Regions from separate parts of the Streptococcus sp. HN38 genome, predicted to be linked through region 2. Evidence: predicted binding sites of a transcription regulator. Region 2 holds the regulator's gene; the other holds the start of a gene.
The links. Region 2 encodes NrdR, which represses ribonucleotide reductase genes. Its sites were predicted from a motif close to ACACNATATATNGTGT; they were not measured.
Positions count from the first base shown of each region.

Region 1: nrdD (anaerobic ribonucleoside-triphosphate reductase) is a predicted target of NrdR. The motif match lies at 9,862-9,877, and genes of this name have one in related genera.

Region 1 is NZ_CP116604.1:2,441,866-2,453,720, reverse strand. Features, by position in the region: gene PHA78_RS12100 (ABC transporter permease) at 1-379, shown strand, start outside; gene PHA78_RS12095 (SH3 domain-containing protein) at 429-2,186, opposite strand; gene argS (arginine--tRNA ligase) at 2,512-4,200, opposite strand; gene argR (arginine repressor) at 4,307-4,747, shown strand; gene mutS (DNA mismatch repair protein MutS) at 4,762-7,302, shown strand; gene PHA78_RS12075 (hypothetical protein) at 7,569-8,117, shown strand; gene PHA78_RS12070 (hypothetical protein) at 8,132-8,533, shown strand; gene PHA78_RS12065 (LytTR family DNA-binding domain-containing protein) at 8,702-9,145, shown strand; gene PHA78_RS12060 (DUF3021 domain-containing protein) at 9,142-9,582, shown strand; gene PHA78_RS12055 (hypothetical protein) at 9,616-9,789, shown strand; gene nrdD (anaerobic ribonucleoside-triphosphate reductase) at 9,933-11,855, shown strand, end outside.
Region 2 is NZ_CP116604.1:1,938,408-1,950,262, forward strand. Features, by position in the region: gene murC (UDP-N-acetylmuramate--L-alanine ligase) at 38-1,369, opposite strand; gene PHA78_RS09455 (hypothetical protein) at 1,371-2,033, opposite strand; gene PHA78_RS09460 (DEAD/DEAH box helicase) at 2,112-5,204, opposite strand; gene PHA78_RS09465 (hypothetical protein) at 5,343-5,651, opposite strand; gene PHA78_RS12490 (hypothetical protein) at 5,653-5,991, opposite strand; gene der (ribosome biogenesis GTPase Der) at 6,059-7,369, opposite strand; gene PHA78_RS09475 (nitroreductase family protein) at 7,606-8,319, opposite strand; gene dnaI (primosomal protein DnaI) at 8,316-9,215, opposite strand; gene PHA78_RS09485 (replication initiation/membrane attachment protein) at 9,215-10,366, opposite strand; gene nrdR (transcriptional regulator NrdR) at 10,353-10,844, opposite strand; gene PHA78_RS09495 (AI-2E family transporter) at 10,916-11,855, opposite strand, start outside.

The sequences.
Region 1 (11,855 bases), 500 kb from region 2:
GGCATATTTTACCTACATGAGAGAATCTATCAATTTCCAGACGAATCTTGTCAATAAGGTATTTGCAGTTGTGTTATTACTTGCTGTGATTGCGACGATTGTGCTGCTTTTCCTTAAGAAAAATGAGCAGGCTTCTTATACCTACCTGGGTTATCTTTTTGTAACTCTCCTATTTTCGACCTACGCTTTTATTGGTGAGAAAGGGTTGAGTCAAATTTATACTGATTCAGTTATGCGTCAGTCAGTAGAGGCGCAGGCAATGATGAATTATATTATTCGAGTTGTCCTATTTGCCATCTATTTTGGGGTAACTATTTTCTTCCATCTGCGCAAGCCAAAAGAGAAACCAAGTACAGCTATCAATTCTACTGATATTTAATCATCTAAAAAACTGCATGGTGTATAGTGAACCTGCAGTTTCTTTTGTTTTATGGGATGGCGATGTAGCGACGGGCTCCTGAATAGCTGACATAGCTGATCCACTGGCGTCCTTCGGATGTGACAACTCGGTCATAGCGGACAGAAGAACCAGCACCGTAGTAGGTGATTTCACTTGCGGACTGGCTAGGGCGATTGCGGACAATGGCTTTGCTCTTGAAATAATAGGTACCCGATGCTGGTAAATTACTGTTTGTTTGATTGGTTTGTTGAGATATTGCTGTTAGTTGAGTTGTAGTTCCAGTAATGAATTCGAGTTTGTTTGAGGAATCTGTGTAATAGACATGGATGTGGTAGAGTCCTCGGTCATTTTTATGTTTACTTGCTTGAACGTTTACCTTGTAGCTGCCATCGCTTTGTCGCTGAGCAGGATACCAGATGATATCATCTTGCCCATTATTATCTGACCAAATTGGAATAGATACTGATTTGATAGTCTTGGGAGATTTTACATTGGTGACGATAACTTCAAAACTACCCTCTGCTTGATTGATATTTGTAATGTGGATTGTTCCTTGAGGTTTTGTAGGAGTTGATACAATTGGCTGCTGTGGTGCAGGGGAGGACTGTACCTGTTTGATAGGAATGTAGCGTCTTTGACCACTATAGCTGACATAGCTAATCCACTGGTAGCCGTCAGCTGTTAGAACCTGGTCGTAGCGTACGCTCTCACCAGCATAATAGTAATCCAAGGTTGTGCTAGATTGTTTGGCTTCATTTTTAATTGGTGCTTGCTGGGTAAAGGTATAGGTACCACTGTTTGCTAAGCCAGATGTGTGCGTCTGAGTAGGTGCAGGACTGGTCTGACTGACAGGAGAGCCAGCTAGGTCCTTGAAGTGAATATAGCCACTGACAGAGTTCTTATGGATCAGACGGCGATTGTAGGTGTATCGAGTACCGTAGTTGTATTCTTCGATTTCGACCATGTCACCTTGGATGCTAGATACCCAGGCAACGTGCATAGGAGAGGTCCACCAAGCCACTGCTCCTATGGCAGGGTTCATATCCACTCGGTAACCCTCTCGTCGAGCTCTATGTCCCCAGACATCCGCATTACCGTAAGCTGGTGGGATTTCAAAACCGTTGACTTTACTGAGTCGAAAGGCTACAAAGGAGGTGCACTGGCGTGTGTAGAGTCTCCAAGGGTCAATAGCGTCAACCGCTGTATAAGGATAATCATCCCCCAAGGCACTGGTGGAGCTAGAGCGCGTGCTAGTGGTGCGAGCCTGGGTGGTCAGTCGATTTCTGTTGGTGTTGGTTTGTGTTTGGGTGTTTGTTTTTTGGGAAATAGCAGAGCTACTTGTTGATGAAGTATTAGTTTGAATTTGGTTGGTACTTGTTTGTCTAGTCTGGTTTTGACTTTGCTGTGAGGAAGGTGTTGTTTGTTGAGAACGTGTTTGACTAGCTGGACTAGTTGATGGTGTAGTGGTTTGGATTGGTTGAATTGCTGACGTTGTTGTACCCGTAACGTTTTTTTCTTGCGATATTTGTTCTGTATTGGACTTAGTGGATGGTGTAGTGTTTGTTTGGTTTGTACTAGATTGACTAACTTGATTGTTTTTTTGTTCAGTAGTGCTATTTGTTGTTTGGGCTATAGTTGGGCTTGTAGATGGATTAGTTGTCGTATTGGCACTAGCTACTGGAGCAGCTGCCAGACAGGCATAGGCTAGTAGGACAGAAGCGGCACCGAGAGAATAGGTGCGGATAGAAAAACGAGGTTGGTTTGCTGTAAGTGATGTTTTTGTCATTCAGACTCCTTTGATGATTTTTTGTAGGGGTCTTAGAACCTGTATTCACAAGTAAAGTGCTTTTAGATAAGAGATAGTTTTTCGCTAATCAAGGCAGTTTTTTGAGGGAATACTGACTGTATTTTGAAAAAAACGAACGATGAGTAACTGGAAAACTAGCCTTAGGTGAACGTGCTGAACTGTGAATACAGGTTCTTACTCCCCCTCGCTAAATCTATTCGCAAGAAGTTGGATAATTTTTTGGCATTTTATATTTGTTTTCTGAAATTGATAAATTATCGCAAACGAAAAATCCTCAACCAGTAGGATTGAGGATAGTTTAGTATTACATTTTTTCTGGTGCTTTTACGCCGAGAAGACGTAGAGCTTCTTTGAGGACAAGTCCTGTTGCGTAGGCAAGTGCTAGACGGCTGTCACGCTCTGGGCTTTCATCCAAGATACGAGTGTGTGCGTAGTACTTGTTGAAGGCTTGCGCCAGGTTGATAGCATATTTAGCAATGAGGGATGGGTCAAATTTATCACCAGCACGTTCTACAACGTTTGAGAAGTTTTGGATGTGCTTGATGATGTCCCAGCTTTCTGCATCAGCCAGTTTGTAGTCATTTTCTGCGCTTGGTACAAAGTTGGCTTTGCGCAGGATAGACTGGATGCGGGCGTATGCGTATTGTACATAAGGACCTGTTTCGCCTTCGAAGGAAACCATAGCTTCTAGGTCGAAGTCGTAGCCGTTGTCACGGTCGGTTTTGAGGTCGTAGAACTTAACAGCGCCGACACCAACTGCGTGTGCCACTTCTTCCTTGTTTTCAAGGTCAGGGTTTTTAGCTTCGATTTGAGTAAGGGCGCGTGAAATGGCTTCGTCCAGCGTTGGCTCGAGTAGGATGATATTGCCTTTACGAGTGGATAGCTTTTTCTTGTCCTTGGTAACCAGACCGAAGGTGATATGGGTCATATCGTCGCTCCAGTCGAAATCCATTTCTTTCAAGACAGCCTTGAGCTGTTTGAAGTGGTTGATTTGCTCCTGGCCAACGACATAGATGCTTTTCACAAAGTCGTAAGTGCGTTTGCGGTACATAGCTGTTGCCATATCACGTGTGATGTAAAGTGTTGCACCGTCTGTTTTCATGATGAGGGCTGGTGGCAGATTGTAGCTTTCAAGGTCAACGATTTTGGCACCTTTAGACTCTTGAAGAAGTCCTTTTTCTTCTAAGATTTGGATACCTTCGTCCATCTTATCGTTGTAGAAGGCTTCGCCATTATAGCTGTCGAATGTTACGCCGAGTTTGTCGTAGATGCGGTTGAATTCGACCAAGCTTTCATCACGGAACCATTGCCACAATTCATGCGCTTCTGGGTCGCCGTCTTCCAATTTTTTGAACCATTGGCGTGCTTCTTCGTCCAACTCAGGTTTTTCTTCCGCCTCAGCATTGATACGGACATAGAGTTTGAGCAATTCCGAAATAGGATCTGCTTCGACCGCAGCTTTATCTCCCCAAAGTTTGTAGGCAACAATCAACATACCAAATTGTTTACCCCAGTCCCCCAAGTGGTTGATGCGGATTGGCTTGTAGCCAAGCTTTTCGTGGATGTTAGCAAGGGCATCACCGATAACGGTTGAGCGCAAATGTCCAACTGAGAATGGTTTAGCAATGTTTGGGCTAGACATGTCGATGGTTACATTGCGTCCTTGACCAATGTTGAGTTTACCGTATTGGTCTTTTTCAGTAATAACATCTGTCAAGACTTGGTGGGAAATCGCAGCCTTGTCCAAGAAGAAGTTGACGTAAGGACCGGTAGCTACAACCTTCTCAAAGCCAGTTGTATCGAGTTTTTCAACGATGTCCGCTGCGATAGCCTGTGGAGCCTTGCGTTCCACTTTAGCAAGTGAGAAGGCTGGGAAGGCAATATCGCCCATTTCTGATGATTTTGGTTTTTCTAGCAGATTGTAGATAGCTTCCACTTCCAAACTCGGAAGGATGGCAGCCAATCTTTCTGCAATCACTTGTTTTTGATTCATATAGGATTTCCTCCAAAGTTATTGATTCTATTTTAACACATTTCTAGGCTAATAGCGGGGAAAAGTGTTATAATATTTCTATAAATATACATTTTGAGGTAAAATGATGAATAAAGCAGGACGACATGATTTAATAAAGGCCATGATTCGTCAAGAAAAAATAGGGCGACAAACGGATATTCAGCAAGGTTTGGAGGCTCGAGGGGTAGTGGTAACCCAGACAACCTTGTCTCGTGATTTACGTGAGTTGGGAGTGATAAAAATTCATGAAAATGGGCGTTCATTTTATTCCTTAGCTATCGAAGAAGAGCGCGTGAATTTTATCCAATTATTGGCACAATATGCGTATAAAGTAGATAGGGCTAGTTTTATTCTGGTCCTTCATTCAGAACTGGGAGAAGCGGCCTTGATGGCCAATATTATCGATGCTGAAAAGCCAAAGTCGATTTTAGGAACCTTGGCAGGTGCAGATACCTTGTTGGTCATTTGTCGAGACGAGGAGGCTGCCAAACAGGTTGAGGCTGAAATAAATTATTACTTGAATTAGAATTGAGAGAAAGAATGGCAACAGAAAAAATTTCTCCAGGCATGCAGCAGTATCTGGATATAAAAGCACAGTATCCAGATGCTTTTTTGCTGTTTCGTATGGGTGACTTTTACGAATTATTTTATGAAGATGCGGTAGAAGCGGCACAGATTTTGGAATTGTCCTTGACCAGTCGCAACAAAAATGCGGAGAATCCGATTCCTATGGCGGGGGTACCATATCACGCGGCACAACAGTATATCGACACACTTGTTGAATTGGGGCACAAGGTCGCAATTGCCGAGCAGATGGAAGATCCTAAGCAGGCAGTCGGCGTGGTCAAGCGGGAAGTAGTACAGGTCATTACTCCTGGTACGGTAACAGACTCGTCCAAAATGGGAGCAGACAGTAACTATTTGGTTGCGATTGACCGTCAGGGAGTGCAGTTCGCACTTTCTTATATGGATGTGTCAACAGGTCAGTTTTTTGTGACTAGTTTGGATGATTTTACTAGTCTTTGTGGTGAAATTCGTAATTTACGGGCGCGTGAATTGGTCATAGGCTATGCTTTATCTGAGGAAGAAGAGCAGGTCTTTTCGAACCAGATGAACCTCCTGCTCTCTTTTGAAGATGAGGTGACAGAGGATGTCCAATTGATTGATAACTCCTTGACAGACTTGGAAAAGGCTGCGGCAGGTAAACTCCTCAGCTACCTACATCGGACTCAGATGCGAGATCTGAGCCACTTGCAAAAGGTGGTCCACTATGAAATCAAGAACTATCTGCAAATGGACTATGCTACCAAGTCTAGTCTGGACTTACTTGAAAATGGTCGGACAGGCAAGAAGCATGGTAGTTTGTACTGGTTGTTGGATGAAACCAAGACAGCCATGGGTATGCGACTATTGCGGACATGGATTGATCGTCCCTTGATTGACCTTAAGCGGATTGAGAATCGTCAGGCTGTCGTTCAGGTTTTTCTGGATTACTTCTTTGAACGGAGTGACTTGGTCGAGGCTTTAAAAGGTGTCTATGACATCGAACGTTTGGCCAGCCGAGTGTCTTTTGGAAAAACCATGCCCAAGGATCTCTTGCAGCTCTCTCAGACTCTGGGAAATATCCCAGCAATCAAGAATATCTTGCTACAAATCAATGAGCCTGCTCTAGGCAATCTGGTGGCTGGATTGGACCCAATCCCAGAACTGCACGCTCTCATCAGCTCTGCTATTGACCCAGAAGCTCAAGGGACCATCACAGATGGAAACATCATCCGTACGGGCTTTGATGAAACGCTGGATCAGTACCGTCTGGTCATGCGTGAGGGTGCGGGCTGGATTGCGGAGATTGAGGCCAAGGAGCGTGAAGCGTCTGGTATCAACAATCTCAAGATTGATTACAATAAAAAAGACGGCTACTATTTCCATGTGACCAATTCCAATCTGGGCAATGTGCCTAGTCATTTCTTCCGTAAGGCGACCTTGAAAAACTCGGAGCGCTATGGTACGGAAGAATTGGCTAAAATCGAAGGGCAGATGTTGGAGGCGCGTGATAAGTCTGCTAATTTGGAGTACGAGATTTTCATGCGGATTCGCCAAGAGGTTGAGAAGTATATCGGTCGCTTGCAGAAGTTAGCTCGGACCATTGCAACCATCGATGTTTTGCAGGCCTTTGCAGTTGTGGCGGAGCAGCAACATTTGGTTTGTCCACGCTTTACAGATCAAAGAGAACTGACCATTGACCGTGGACGTCATGCAGTGGTGGAGAAGGTCATGGGCAAGCAGACCTACATTCCCAACTCCATTCATTTGGATACGGATACGCATATGCAACTGATTACTGGTCCAAACATGAGCGGTAAGTCTACCTATATGCGGCAGTTGGCGGTTATTGTCATCATGGCGCAGATGGGTTCCTATGTGCCTGCGGATCAGGCTGAATTGCCGATTTTCGATGCGATTTTCACTCGGATTGGTGCGGCGGATGATTTGGTCAGTGGGCAGTCGACCTTCATGGTGGAAATGATGGAGGCCAACAAGGCAGTCCGTCTGGCGACAGATCGGTCGCTCATCCTCTTTGACGAACTTGGACGTGGAACGGCCACCTATGACGGTATGGCCCTGGCCCAGTCTATCATCGAGTACATCCACGACAAGATTGGAGCCAAGACTCTCTTTGCTACCCACTACCATGAGTTGACAGACCTTAGCCAGACCTTGGAACACTTAGAGAATGTCCATGTGTCGACCTTGGAGAAGGACGGCCAAGTCACCTTCCTCCACAAGATTGCACAAGGCCCAGCTGACAAGTCCTACGGGATTCATGTGGCTAAGATTGCGGGAATGCCAGAGGAACTACTGCAGCGGGCGGATAGGATTTTGCAGACGCTTGAAAACCAAGCCCCTACTGCACCAACTCACCCAGTTCCGACAGTTGTGGAAGAGCCGTCTGGTCAAATCGACCTCTTCGCAGACACGCCTTCTCACCCAGTCCTCGATGAACTGGAAAAACTAGACATCTACAATATGACCCCAATGGAAGTCATGATGGCTGTGGCGGAGTTGAAGAAAAAAATATAAGACAATGAAAGTCAGGACAGTTGTTCTGGCTTTTTGGTCAAAAAACGAACGATTGGAAGGTGATTAAATAAAAAAATTGTCTTTTATGAATAAGTGATATAGAATATGTTTGTATCGATACATTTGTGATTAAGATAATGTTTTTATAAAAATTGAAATTTTAATTGTTTTTTGCAAAGTGATAAATCAACAGAATTCTAAAATATTAAAACGCTATAATTTTTAGGGTGATTCTATAATTCTATTCTGATTAGGAGATAAAACATATGAAAAAAAAGCTCGGTATTTTTAATTTATTTACAGTAATTATCATGCTATTTAACATATTGAGTGCTACGATTGTGAATGTAGATAGTGTTAAAGCAGCTGAAGTTGCGGTGGCTGATGAGAAACCTATAATTGATTTATATAATGACTATGTAAGCAAAACAGGAAGTCTTTATATTAGTAATTCACAGTATAAGCAAATACGAGATTTAGCTAGAAAAGAAGGATATAGTGTAAATGCATACAGTGATAATTCTAGGGTTGGTGCAGGAAAAAGTGCACGAGTTATCGCTAAATGGATACTCAGAAACAGACAGTTTCTTACGAATATGGTAGGAAAAGTACTTGGACGAAAAGCCGCAGTAAGATTTGGGCATGCGTTACAGTATATCACAGGTCCTTTAAGAGTAATTGATCAAACAATTGATGGTGGTTTATATCAAATTGAGCAGATAATCATAAACGGATTAGTAGCGTCAGGATTAGATAATTGGTCTGCTCGAACATTGGCTGCAGGAGTTCGTGGGATATTAAGTGTATTAGTTTAGGAAGAATAGCTACAATGGATTCAAAAGATACAAAATATATTACAGATAAACTGTTTCAATTGGAACAATTGGTTTTGGATATATATGCTGAACTAGAAAGGCAAAATCCGCAATTTGCTCCGATTAGCTGGTATGTGTATCATCTGGGTTTGGATGATGAGCAGGCCAGTGACATCATGCAGTATTTTCTCTTCCAACAGGATAAACCTCTTGAGGAATTAACGGTTTGGTTGGAAGAGTGGGTTGCGACTAATCGTTACCCTTATCCTCGTGATTTTATTGAGAAGATGGCTCGTCGCTACTATGAAGAAGTCACACGGGCAGTGGATAGGTCGGATGCCAGTCTGTCCTTAGAAGATTTGGAGCAGTTGAAGGTAAGCGGAGCCTTCGATGGGCTAGATGAGTTTGAAGAGTAAAGCTCCAGAGGTTTTTGGTTCCTCGCATAAAAAATGTTGATATAACAGACTAAGTCAGGACAGCTGTTCTGGCTTTTTTGCCGTTTAGCTTAGGAATATGACCACATAGTCAAAAGCCCTTGAAACCAGTTAAGAAATGGTGTTTAATAGGGACAGAAGGGAGAGAATATGAAAGTAAAACTAGCTATATCACCAGAAATTTTGGAAGACTTAGTGACTATTGAAGCACAGGCTATGTCTGAGCAGATTACACAGTTGGTGGCCTATGTTCAAAACCTAGACAAGCAGACATCTAGGCTGACAGTCAAAAAAGGGGAGCAGGTCTATCTTTTGGAGCATGAAGAGATTGTCAGGCTATATCTAGAAGATAGGCTCTTGCAAGTGGAAACAGTAGAAAATGTCTATACTTCCAACCTACGCTTGTATCAGGTCAAGGAAGATTTACCAGCAAACTTCTTACAAATCTCCCAGTCGGAAATCATTCACATCAAGCAACTGGACCACCTCAAGCTGACCTCCAACGGTCTGGTCAAACTGGTCATGAAAAACGGATCAGTTACCTACTCATCCCGTCGCTATCTAAAAGTTATCAAAGAAAGGTTAGGACTATGAAAAAATACATTTTATCAGCCAGTTTAGGCATCGCTATCGGAACCATTATCTCCATTATCACATCAGCCGTCTTCGGACAGGGAACCTATTTTCCTCTAAATCCCTTTTCAACCATGGGGGCTTACTACCTGAGCAACTTTAGTCAAGTAACCGTCATGTTGATTTGTGTAGTTATTTGGGCGGCAATCGGTCTCTTGTTCCAGCTGGCAGACACGATTTTTGAACAGGATTGGAGCCTTCTACGAATGATAGCAACGCATTTTTGCATCACAGCTTTAGGCTTCACACCGCTGGGCATTTTGGCTGGTTGGTTTCCCGTGAAACTTGGGGCTCTTCTCTTTTTCTGGTTTATCTTTGTCTTGATTTACGCTTCTCTCTTTTTCCTAAATTATCGGAAAATGGAGCGGCAGATAAAGGACATCAATGGTCGTTTGTAGTATAATAGCACTATCATTTTGTTGGAGTGTTTTATGAAAATTATTTTGACGATTGTTTATAGCTTGGGAGTGGTGTGGAATACTCTCTATATTGCCTACAATGTCGGTAAACTTCCTTTGTTAAATTTGCTTTGGCCTGCTGTGATTTTAGTGGCCTGTGCTATTAACCTGTACTTTTTATGGACTAGAAAACAAGAGTCAGAATAGGCTCTTGTTTTCATTTGTTTTTCAGAAACGAAGTCTATATTTAGTGTAATTTTTCTATTTTTATATTTTTTTACACAAGATATTGATTTTTATTTTGTGAAGTGCTACACTAATAGAAGTGAAGAATTTTGGAGGTTTGTCAGATGAATGTGCAAGAAAATGTCTTACCGAGTATAGAATTATTGGTTTTGAAACGTGATGGACGGACAGTATCCTTTGACCAGGATAAGATTTTTTCTGCTCTTCGGCGGGCAAACCAAGAATTAGAACATCCTGTTTCAGAGGCAGGTTTAAAAATTGTATTAGAAGCTGTTTTGGCTGAAATTGGTCGCCGATTTGAGAAAGATGTTCAAATTTACGAAATTCAAACGGTCGTTGAACAGGAATTGTTAAAAGCCCATTTGTATGATTTGGCGGAGCTTTATATTCAATACCGAACACGCCGTGATTTTCGCCGTCATCAGGCTACCGATATTAATTTTGAAATTCATAAGCTGCTGAGCAAGGACCAGTCTGTGGTCAATGAAAACGCTAATAAAGATGCGGATGTTTTCAACACCCAGCGGGACCTGACAGCAGGTATTGTCGGAAAGTCTATCGGTCTCAAATTATTGCCAGCTCATGTGGCCAATGCTCATCAAAAAGGGGACATCCATTATCATGATTTGGATTACAGCCCTTATACACCAATGACCAACTGTTGTTTGATTGATTTCAAAGGTATGTTGGCACAAGGCTTCAAGATAGGAAATGCGGATGTAGAAAGTCCAAAATCAATTCAAACTGCTACGGCTCAGATTTCACAAATCATTGCCAATGTGGCCTCTAGTCAATATGGTGGTTGCTCAGCTGACCGTATCGATGAAGTTTTGGCGCCCTATGCGGAGCTCAACTACCAAAAGCATTTGAAAGACGCCAAGGATTGGGTATTAGCAGACAAGCAAGAAGAATATGCGCGTGCTAAAACGCAAAAAGACATCTATGACGCTATGCAATCTTTGGAGTATGAAATCAACACCCTTTTTACTTCCAATGGACAAACACCCTTTACCTCACTCGGTTTTGGGTTAGGGACATCATGGTTTGAGAGAGAAATTCAAAAAGCGATTTTGAACATTCGTATCAAGGGTCTAGGGAGAGAAGGTCGTACAGCTATCTTTCCTAAGCTGATTTTCACAGTTAAGCGTGGCTTGAACTTGGAGCCAGATTCTCCAAACTATGACATCAAGCAATTGGCGATTGAATGTGCGACCAAGCGTATGTATCCAGATATGCTTTCTTATGATAAGATTGTTGAGTTGACAGGTTCCTTCAAGGTACCAATGGGCTGTCGCTCTTTCCTTCAAGGTTGGAAGGATGAAAATGGCCAGGATGTGACATCTGGTCGTATGAACCTAGGTGTCGTAACCGTCAATTTGCCACGGATTGCCATGGAGTCCGCTGGAGATAAGGATAAGTTCTGGGAAATCTTTGCAGAACGTATGGCCATTGCCAAGGATGCCCTGATCTATCGTGTGGAACGAGTGAAAGAGGCAACCCCGGCCAATGCTCCAATTCTCTATCAATATGGGGCATTCGGAAAACGCTTGGCTAAGACAGACGCAGTAGATGAAGTCTTTAAAAATCGTCGAGCAACCGTATCTTTGGGGTACATTGGTTTGTATGAAGTCGCAACAGTATTTTACGGTGGCGAATGGGAGACCAACCCAGAGGCAAAAGATTTCACGGTGGATATTATCAAGAAAATGAAAGCCTTGGTTGAAGATTGGTCGGATGAATATGGTTATCATTTCTCAGTTTATTCGACACCATCTGAAAGCCTGACAGACCGCTTCTGCCGAATGGATACGGACAAGTTTGGTCTGGTTGAAAATATCACCGACAAGCAGTATTACACCAACTCCTTCCACTACGATGTGCGGAAAAATCCGACTCCCTTTGAAAAATTGGATTTTGAAAAGGTCTATGTGGAGGCGGGTGCCAGCGGTGGCTTTATCCACTACTGTGAATACCCTGTACTGCAACAAAATCCAAAGGCCTTGGAAGCTGTTTGGGACTATGCTTAT
Region 2 (11,855 bases):
GCGGAAAAACAGGGGCCATAGGCCTCCGTCTTTCTTTTTATTGGACGTTATTTGTGAGATTTGACAAGAGTCTTTCGAAGGAATATTCATAGGACTGAATATCACCAGCTCCCATAAATACATATACTGCATTGTCATGGTCTAAAAGTGGTGAAGTATTTTCAACTGTAACAAGTCCACCTTTTTTGTTGATTTTAGCCGCCAAATCTTCTACCTTAACCTGACCATTGTCTGTTTCACGCGCTGAGCCATAAATTTGAGCAAGGTAAACTGCATCTGCTCCATTCAAAGCATCTGCAAACTCATCGAGAAGTGCAATGGTACGAGTGAATGTATGTGGTTGGAAGATGGCTACCAACTCCTTGCTAGGATACTTCTGACGTGCCGCATCAATGGTTGCAATGATTTCCGTTGGATGGTGAGCAAAGTCATCAATGATAACAGTATCATTGACAATTTTCTCCGTAAAGCGACGTTTGACACCTCCAAATGTCTTCAGGTGTTCTGCAACCAGTTGCAAATCAAATCCAGCAATATAGAGATTGGCAATAACAGCTGTTGCATTCATCACATTATGCTTGCCAAAGGTTGGAATTTGGAATTCTCCCAACTCTTCTTCACCATGGCGAACTTTGAATTGTGAACCACTTGTAGAAGGCTTCAAGTCATAGGCAACAAAATCATTATTGTCTTCCAAGCCATAATAGTAGATTGGAGCATTTGCCGTGATACGACGAAGTTGCTCATCTTCACCAAAAACGAAGAGAGCTTTTTTTACTTGCTTCGCATAGTCATTGAAAGCATTGAAAACATCCTCTAGACTAGTGAAATAATCTGGATGGTCAAAATCAATATTGGTAATGATGCTGTATTCAGGATGGTATGGGGCAAAGTGACGTTCGTATTCATCGGATTCGAACACAAAATACTGAGCATTTGCCGAACCGCGACCAGTACCATCACCAATCAAGAAGGAAGTATCTGTGATATTGCGCATAACATGTGCCAATAATCCCGTTGTAGAGGTCTTACCATGGGCACCAGCAACACCGAGGCTCGTAAAACCTTTCATAAATTCACCTAGAAATTCATGGTAACGTTTGTAGGTATAGCCCTGGGCATCAGCATAAGCGATTTCCACATTGTTATCTGGACGAAAAGCATTACCAGCAATCAATTCAACATCTGCTGTAATATTTTTCTCATCAAACGGTAAAATCTGAATCCCAGCTTGTTCAAGCCCACGTTGTGTAAAGTAGTATTTCTCTACATCACTACCTTGAACCTTGTGCCCCATTTGATGCAACATAAGAGCAAGTGCGCTCATACCTGATCCCTTAATTCCGATAAAATGATAGGTTTTTGTCATGTTATCCCTCTTCTATATGTGTCAAATTCAATTCTTGTGCCACTTGGCGATCTCGTTGTTGTCTGCGCTCAGGATAATTGTAAACCTGACTCTTTCTTAAAAAGTCATACGAATTTTTCTTTATAACCTGCTCCTGTTCTCTATCTTCTTTCTTCAAAGAATAGACAGCTGGCATATCAGCGAGAATATAGTCTGTCTGACGTAGGTTGTCCGCCAAACGTGTCAACCGACCTGCCTTAGATTCAGTTGTTGAAACGACAGGAGGTTTCACCACAACTTTAGCTGGTGCTGGTTTTTCATCTCTTAAGTAGGTTGCTGATCGTTTTTTCTTCAAGTCTTCTCTAGCCTGTTCACGAGCCAACTGCCCCTGTGTTTTCACTGGAGAAGGCTTCGTTTTAGTCAGTTGCTGAAGGCGTTCCTTGCGAGAATAATGGCTTGGCTTAGCTTCAAACAGAGGAGGCAGGAGCTCATCTTCCGTTTGTACTACTGGTTTTGCCGACGCAACTCGCTGTGAATCGGTAGACCCGCTAAATTCCTTTTCTTGATAAGGTCCCCTGATATTGCTAATCAGGTCGCTCTCATCATATAAACTCATAATTGGATTTTCTCCAACTAGTACCTCATCATCTGCGACTAGTGGAAATCTTTTTTCATGTCTAATCATAAGTCATCCTTTCGAACCCTTATTATACCATACTTAGGCCTTATTTCCTAATTCTACGCTGAGTCAACTGATTCCATATCACTCAATCCCTAAAATCTCACGAATATCCTCAACCGTCAAATTCGCTCGGCTTTCATTGCCATCAAGGACTGTTTTGACAAGGTTCTTTTTATTTTCTTGTAATTCTTGAATCTTCTCTTCGATTGTCCCTCTAGTAATCAGGCGATAGCATTCAACCTTCTCAGTCTGCCCCATGCGATGAGCCCGGCTGATAGCCTGTGCTTCCACGGCAGGATTCCACCAAAGGTCGACTAGGATGACTGTGTCTGCACCTGTCAAATTCAAGCCAACGCCACCTGCTTTCAAGGAAATGAGAAAGGCATCTCGACTTCCTGCATTGAAGGCCTGTGTCATTTCTTGGCGTTGGTTAGCAGGGGTTGAACCAGTCAAAGTATAGGATGTCATCCCAATTTCTACCAGCTGTTCTTCTATTTTTTCCAGCATATTTCTGAATTGGGAGAATATCAAGACCCTGTGTTCACCTTCTTTTAGCTGCAAGAGTAATTCTTTCAAACTATTAAGTTTGCCACTCTCACCACTAAACTCTTCCATGAAAAGGCTGGGGGTATCACAGATTTGACGTAAGCGAGTAATTCCTGATAGGATTTCTATCTTACTACGATTGATTTGAGCATCATCTGCGCCAGCTATTTGAGTCCGCATTTGTTGAAGCTGGGCTAGGTAGATGGCTTTTTGTTCATCTGTTAGTTCATTAAGTACATTGACTTCTATCAAATCAGGCAATTCCTGAAGAACGTCTTCCTTATGACGTCTGAGAACGAAGGGTTGAATGGTCCGCGCAATGTCCTTGGCTGCTAATTTACCGAAGTCTTGTTTGCCTGGCAATAAACCTGGTAAGACAATTTGGAAAATGGACCAGAGTTCCGTCAAATGGTTTTCAATCGGCGTACCTGAGAGGGCAAAGCAATTACCAACCTCAAACTCACGCAGTAGCTGTGCAATCTTAGATTGGGCATTCTTCATGACCTGCGCCTCATCTAAAATGAGGTAGTCAAAGCGTTCCTGTCTATAGAGTGCAACATCCTGTCTGAAGGATGGATAGGAGGTAACTAAGACTTGGTAACCATTGGCAATGATCTCTTCACGCTGGTCCTTGTTTCCATGGACAACCGCCACATCTAAACTTGGAGCAAACCGCTTGCACTCATCTAACCAGTTATAAATCAAGCTAGACGGTGCCAATATTAAAACTTTGGAATCTTTTGTCATCCGACTGGACAGAAAGGCGATAGTTTGCAAGGTCTTTCCAAGCCCCATGTCGTCAGCTAAAATTCCACCAAAACCATACGTATCCAGCATAGTCAACCACTTAAGCCCTGTCTGCTGATAATCCCTAAGCGACGTTGTTACTTCCGCATCAGGAAGCGGGAACAAATCTGGCTGAGCTAGATAGCTTGCCATTTCCTCAAATTCCTTGGAGAAACTGACTTGGTTGAATTGTGACAAGGATTGAGCCAATTGGTAACCGGCAAGAGCATGGACTTGTACCTGCCCCTCCTTACCATGACGAGCCCGCAGATAGATTAGGGTTTGACTGATTTTCTTAGTTTCCTCATCAAAAACAAATACCTTACCGCTCGGGCTAGTATAGTGATCCTCTTGATTCAGCAAGGCTGTAATCGCCTGATCGATTTCAGATTGTTCAATACCTGATAAGTCAAACGAAATATCCAAAAGTGAGCCGTTACGCACAATTTCTAATTGAGGTTTGGCTTCAATATATAAAGCCTGGAGCCTTTCTGCTAGATGAACCTGCCCCATTTTTTGTAATATAGGCAATTGTTGTTGGAAAAATGGATAGAGCTCCTGCTGACTAAGAGCCGCTCTCTGGGCATGATATGTCCCCCTAAAGCCAGCTAAACGAATAGCCTGATAGACCCTCTCCAAATGTTGGAAATGGCTGGCAAAAGGCAGGAGAGCCAAATCCTCTTCACTCCTTACCTGACGTCCATCAAAATCCAAAACCAATTGGAGTGATAAACTGTCATTTGCCTCCATCTGAACATGAAATTCTGGCTTGAAATCATGAATGATGAAGCGTTTAGGTGCCTTAACAGTCCCAATTGTCTGCAAATCTAGCAAGCTTAAAGCCAGACGATTTTGGTCAGGGAAATCCACCTGCACTTTTCTCAAACCTGATTCGGTTGGAACAAGTTCGGAAATTTGGTAAATCAGATGTTCTTGATGGCGATTGACACTATAAACCGTGCCATTTACTAAGAGATAGCGCCCATGAAAAAGAGGTCGGACTGTTTTTTCGTGAATAACCATTTCAATCATCTGCGTGTGAACGGTCACCTCAAAATGATAGAGCCCTTCCTCCCCTGTCAATGGAAGAACCATCAAGGAGGAATAGGACTGCTGTTGATAGGAAAAGTTAAAATGTTCTAGCTGATTTAACAGCTCTAACCCCTCCTCAAAATAGGCTTGTGGCAGACGAAAATATCGTCCAAAATGAGTAAGAATATCCGAATCTATACCAACTTTCTCTGGTACCAAGGCCCAGAGAAAATCCAGGAGAGCCTGACTTGGTTCATCAAAATTTTCATAAGTAACTTGCTCATAATAATTTTTACCTATCTGATAGTGACCGTTGGCTTTCACAATGCGCAAAAAAGCTCCGATGTCCCGCACAATATACGAACGTGTATCTGGCAAGCGGGTCATTTTCAAGGTCCAATCTATCTGACGATCATAGGGCAATAAGCTCCCTTCAACTGATAACTGATACTTAATCCCCAATTCAGGTTCTGGCCGCAAAATTTCATCTAAAAAGAGACCGCCAAAATATGTCCGACGGACGGTTTCCTTATGTTGTTCACCATCTTCTTTCAAAGACTGCTTCATATCCTTGCCTGAGGCATCATTTTTTAAAAAATACTCCGTGGCAGCTAGGTGTTGACAGTAGCCCTTACTTTGAAATAACTGGCAACTACACTGTAAATCGCTATCTGCATCGCCGTAAGTAAAGCGCTCACCAGCAATATCCAGCACCATCTTTCCATTCTCACTATGAAGAACAGTTAGTTTTCCAGCCTCGTACAAATCAATTCCTTCTTGGCGAATCCGCCCTGGCATCATGCGACCCATTCTAACTCCTTTATCCTTCAACCAATCATCAGCTCTTCTGTAAAATATATCTAAAATATTATCTTTTCATTATAGCATATTTTCAATTTGAATTGTTTAAATAGGTATCAAAAAACACCAGCTGGTAAACTGGTGTCTCTAATGAATAACTAAATAATATATCGTTGCTTGCCACATTTTCAAGATTGTTTTTCCGCTTTTCCAAAGCCAAAATAGGGCAAATGGCAGGAAAACAACTGCCACTACTACGTTAATCAAGCCTTTTCCATCCAAGAAAAACTTGAAAAAGAAGACAGTCACACAGGTAAGCAAGGCAAGGAGTAAGACATGAATCAGAACTCCCAACCAGCCCAGCCAATAGCGAATTCCAAAGGGAGGGTGTTTCTTTTCATCGAAGTCTGCTAGACCAGTCAAAAACTCAACTAGTAACTCACCAAAAAATTCCATACTAGCCTACCTTTCTTACCCGTCGATAATACTTGGTTCGTCGAATCATCATCTTGATAGCCTTAAAGGAAAGTAAGGTTAGCATACTAGCCACGAATAGACAAAAAAGGAATATCACAACCAATGGCTGTTTATACTGATGATAGACCATAATTGAACCACCAGTAAAGGCGATAAAATAGGATGCCAAAGTCACAAAATTGAGCCAGATGCAAGCTACTAGTCCCAGCCAATAACGAAAGCCGAAAGGTTTATACTGACTGTCTTCATAAAATACAAGAAAAAATGATGAAAAAGACAGCAATATCAAAAAAGAACGCCAAATCGGAACCGCTACCATACCAACACCTCCAAGTCCATTCTAGCATATTTACGAATAATTGCAAAGAAAAAAGAGGTTACCCTCTTTATTTCCGTTTCCGTGCAATCAGATGAATCGGTGTCCCTTCAAATACAAAGGCCTTGCGGATTTGATTTTCCAAGAAACGCATATAGGAGAAGTGCATGAGCTCTTCTTCGTTGACAAAGACCACAAAGGTCGGTGGCTTGGTCGCAACTTGTGTCGCGTAGAAAATCTTGAGACGTTTCCCCTTGTCAGTCGGTGTCGGGTTAATGGCAATGGCGTCCATGATAACATCGTTGAGAACAGCCGATGGAATACGGGTATTCTGACTTTCACTGATGGCCTTAATCATCTCAGGCAACTTATGCAAGCGTTGTTTGGTCAAGGCTGACACAAAGATAATCGGTGCGTAAGACAAGTATTGGAACTGGTCACGAATATCGTCTTCCCACTGCTTCATGGTATGGTTGTCTTTTTCAAGCGTATCCCACTTGTTGACCACGATAATCATTCCCTTACCAGCTTCATGGGCAAAACCTGCGATGCGTTTGTCATACTCACGAATGCCTTCTTCTGCATTGATAACCATCAATATGACGTCCGAACGTTCAATGGCACGCATGGCACGCATAACAGAGTATTTCTCGGTATTTTCATAGACCTTACCAGACTTGCGCATCCCTGCAGTATCAATCATGGTAAATTCTTGACCTTCTGGGTCTGTAAAGTGTGTATCAATCGCATCACGAGTCGTTCCAGCAACAGGCGACGCAATCACGCGCTCTTCACCCAAAATAGCATTGATAAGACTGGATTTCCCAACGTTGGGACGACCAATCAAGCTGAACTTGATAATGTCTGGATTTTCTTCTGCTTCTTGGACCGGAAGATTTTCAATGATAGCATCCAGGACATCCCCTGTTCCGATACCATGTACAGAAGATACTGGATAAGGATCACCAAGACCGAGTGAATAGAAATCGTAGATGTCATTACGCATTTCTGGGTTATCGACTTTATTGACAACCAAAATAACTGGTTTGTTGGTCTTGTATAAGATACGCGATACGTACTCATCCGCATCGGTCACACCTTCCTTGCCTGATACGACAAAGACGATAACATCCGCTTCATCCATGGCAATCTCAGCCTGATGCTTGATTTGCTCCATGAAAGGAGCATCCACATCATCGATACCACCTGTATCAATTAGGGAAAACTTGCGATTGAGCCACTCACCAGTAGCATAAATACGGTCGCGGGTCACACCTTCCACATCTTCTACGATAGAAATGCGTTCCCCCGCAATACGGTTAAATAGTGTTGATTTACCAACGTTGGGACGGCCAACGATGGCGATAGTTGGTAGAGCCATAGCTCCTCCTCTTCTAATATAGTCGTTTTCGTTTATCTTTTATTACGTCGACGCATGAGGAAACTTCGTTTCCCTATTTCCAACTTCAAATAATGTCATCATTATTTGAACTCGCTTTGCCGTACTCCAGTACTATCTGCAGCTTTTGATGTGAACTTGGTTCACTTTATCTCCAATCTCAAACTGTCTCCCAGACAGTTTGAGCGAGTACTAAAAGCAAATAAAAAGACTATAACTTACAATAGTTTATTTTTTTCTAATACAGCCCTCGTTTCAGGCTGCTCTGGCTGACCAAACTGGGCAACCATACGCTCAGACCAGGTTTCTGTCTGACGGGCACCTGCATAGTCTGTCTGAACTTGGTCGTAGGCTTGGATTACTTCCACGCCTTGCTCCACATATTCTTCCTGAAAGACAATGGCTTCGCTTTCCAAACGTGGTTTAACAGGATGGTTTTGGGCTGGTCGACCCAGGGCAATGCAGAAAATTGGATAGGTATAGTCTGGTAAGTTGAACAGCTCTGCTATTGCCAAGGCCTTATGGCGAATCATACCGATAAATACGCCACCGTAACCTAAGCTTTCCTCTGCCAAGAGGGCGTTTTGCCCTGCTAGGCTCGCATCAACAGAAGAAATCAGGAGATTCTCTGTTCCTTTGGCATCAAAGTCTGAACCATGGAGTTGAGCCGCCTTGCTGGCACGATTATGGTCGCCCACAAAGAGTAAAATAGCCTGAGCCTGCAAGATAGCTGGCTGGGGCACCAAATCATAGAGAGCCTGTTTTTTCTCCTCCGACTGCACCACAATGATGGAATAAGACTGGAAATTCTTCCAGCTAGACGCTGCCCGCCCCGCTGTGATAATAGCTTGTAAATGTTCCGCCTCAATGGGCTCTTCCGTAAAACGACGGACGGAAGTATGGTTCAGCATCAAATCAATGGTTTCATTCATCGGCGATTCTTTCCTTTCAAATGCAAATCGCGAGCCAGATAGCGAATCCGCTCCATAACCCGTTTGGCCTGCCAGGTCTCATCACCAGACTTGCCAGAGGCGAAATGACGCTCCAAATCATCAAAGGAGAAATTGGACGTAAAGAAGGTCGGCAGATTTTCCTGCATACGGTATTGCAGAATGACCTGTAGAACATCGTCACGTACCCACGGACTATGTTGCTCCGCTCCGATGTCATCTAGCACCAAGACTTGAGCCATCTTAATTTCATCAATCCGCTCCTTGACAGAACCATCTTTGATAGCATTTTTTATATCGACAACAAAGGTCGGATAGTGGAGCATGGTAGTTGATTGAAGATGAGTTTTGGATAACAAATTGGCTAAATAAGCCATCAAATAACTTTTACCAATACCGAAATTGCCATAGATGTAAAGACCTTTTGGCTTTTCTTCAAAACGTTTGACAAAATCCGCAATGGCTAACATGACTTCCACACGATTTTCATCGCTCTTATCAATATCCGCCACGGTTACATTTTTCAAACTTGCCGGCATATTGATAAGCTGGATACGGTTCTTGATAGCTTCCAAACGACGGTATTCGACCAATTCCTCTGTCTCAAGATAGGACACATCCGCATAGCCCTCATTCATAACCAAAACAGGTTGATACCCCTTGGCAATATAGGATTCATCCTGTTTGACAAAGAGGTCACGCTGACTGATATATTCCAAAAACTTAGAAATGGAGAGGGTGATTTCCTGCTGGGTCAAACCTTCTTTTTTGATAAAAGCAGCGACTTCAGGATCACTCACTATCTCCTGATAGAGTTGCTGATAAGATTTTGGACTTGGATTGGTTGTTTGCGACAACCTGTCTTGAACTGATTTCATCAGCTACCTCCTTTGTTTTCCATTTCTTCTAATTCACGATAAAGAGCCGCCAGCTTGGCTTGACCTTCCTGCGTTTGTCCTTGCTGAACCTCTTCCTTACTCCACTCAGGCACATTGGTTTTGGTTTCTTGCTTGGGTTTACTTTGTGGCTGACCTGTCTTCAACTCTCTTAGGTAAAGAACAGCTGCCTCTGCACTGCCAATTCCCTTGTAGGAAAAATCATTGCCCAATTTCATGGCATATTTTTCATTGAGATTGGCTGAGTCCACCTTGTTAAAGGTATAGAGGACCAAGACATTGATGACTTCGTCAAGCATACCCAAATTGGCCAAATCCGTCAAGCATTTTCGTTCTGTTGCGGTCACCGCTGCCTTGCGTTGCTCCTTGATAAAGGACAGGAAGGTTAGGCTGGATTTTGATTTCGCTTCACGAACAATTGCTTGTTCTTGGGCAGTGAGGTTGGCGCTTTCTGTTGGCAATGACTGACGTGACTGCTGCAAGCGTTTGGTCGAGATGGTCTGTCCAATAGCTGTTGCTTTAGCCTGCCGATAGGTTTCCAACCAGGTCCACCCTGCCTGCTCTGCTATGTAACTAAGCGCAATAACATCCTCAGCTTCATCCTGAAAAAGAAGCTTATCTTTAGCCATTAATGCCTTGAAGGCAGACCAGTCAAAATCATGTTTCGGTTCAAAAACAACTGGAGCCTGCCCATCCATAGTAAAGACCTGAGAAAATGTTTTTGAGATATTTTGTTCTTGATTGGGTTGATGAACAAGTAGATTCTCCATGCTTGACTCCCCAATCTTCCTTGCTAACAAGTTCTTATACAAGGGTTTCGCTAGAAAACTTTTTACGGTCAGAGGGGCTTGTAGCGCCAAACCTGTTAATTCATCTGCACGATAGAGTTCTAGGAGCCCCATGGCAGTCAGAACATCCAGAGCCTTCTCCAAACGATTCATCCCAAAATCCATGTGATTGAGAATGACAGTCCATTTGTAACGTCCTTGCCCTTGATCGGCAAAACTATAAAAGTAATAATAAAGCGCTAATGCATCAAAACCGATAATCGGCTGGTAGCATTGGCTAAGACTGACAATATCAGGTGTAAACGGGCTGATTTTTATATAGGCAAATAAATCATTTGGTTTCATCTTTTTTTCCCGGTTTTACCTTACTTCCTTTGGAAATCATCTGCTTAAGCAAATTTTCTAGCTCTCCAACATCTTTGAAAGAACGATAAACCGATGCAAAACGCACATAGGTGATTTCATCCAATTCGACCAATTCTTCCATTACCAAATTCCCAATGACATCGGATTCTATTTCACTATCACCTTGTGCTCGAACCTTCTGTTCAATCCGATTCACCACTTCATCAATATCATCGGTTGACACAGGGCGCTTTTGAGCAGAACGAATAATCCCATTGAAAATCTTTTCACGTGAAAACTGCTCTCTAGTTCCGTCTTTTTTTACAACGACTAGAGTTTTCTCTTCAATCCGTTCATAGGTGGTAAAACGTTGACCACATTGGTCGCAGGAACGACGACGACGGATGGTATTGCCATCTTCAGCCTGACGACTATCAATGACACTTGATTTCAAACTCTGACATTTTGGACAACGCATACTCTTTCTCCTACATAAACTTTATCACTTCAGTATAGCATAAAAATGACAAAAATAAAAGAAAGCGAGAATTACTCACTTTCTACCAATAATTCATCTTGCTTCTTCAATCGACTGGCAACCCATTCACGAACCAAGCGGTAGACAACCGCAAAAATTGGGGTAAAGAAGACCATTCCAAGCAAGCCAAACAAATTACCACCAATCAAGGCTGCAGCCAGGGTAAAGAGAGTCGGAAGACCAACTGATTGACCAACCACGCGCGGGTAAATCACATTCCCTTCAATCAACTGAAGAATCTGGAAGAGTACGATAGACCAGAGTGCCAAGAGCGGATTTTGTACCGCCACAAAGAGAGCACTAATCAAACACGCTGAAAAGGGACCGATATAAGGTACAAATGATAGGACCCCAGCCAAAATACCAGCCATGCTGGCATAAGGAATTCCTGAGAGCGAATAACTAACAAAGACAAGTGTCCCAATGATACACGCCTCAACAATCTGACTCATCAAGAATCGGTCATAGGTATCAACAATAACTTCTCCAATATAGTTCACTACTCTGACAGCCTTCTCTGGCAAGGTAGCCTGCAAGAACTTTCTCGTCATCGCCTGCAAGTGTTCCTTGCTCCCTAAAATCGCTAGAGTGAAGAAGAAAGCCATTATCAACGTCATAGTGTTCGAAAAAATCCCCGTCACATTGGACACCAAGCCAGATAAAATCGGTGTAACCAAACTTGAAATAAGTGTTAAATTCTTCAACTGATCCAAAAAGCTGGCAATCTGGTCTCCGATTTGTCCCGACAAAAGACCATTTGATTCAAGAAAATTAGTTAGGGCATTTACCGATTTTGGAATGGCTGTGCTACTAACCGAAACCAGTTCTGAAACAGTCGTCACCAATGTAGGAAGAACAATCACCACCAGTCCCGTCACAATTAAAGCAAATCCAATTAATACTCCAACAATTGCCAAAGACCGCTTGGATTTCTTTAAAAAAGAAATTTTT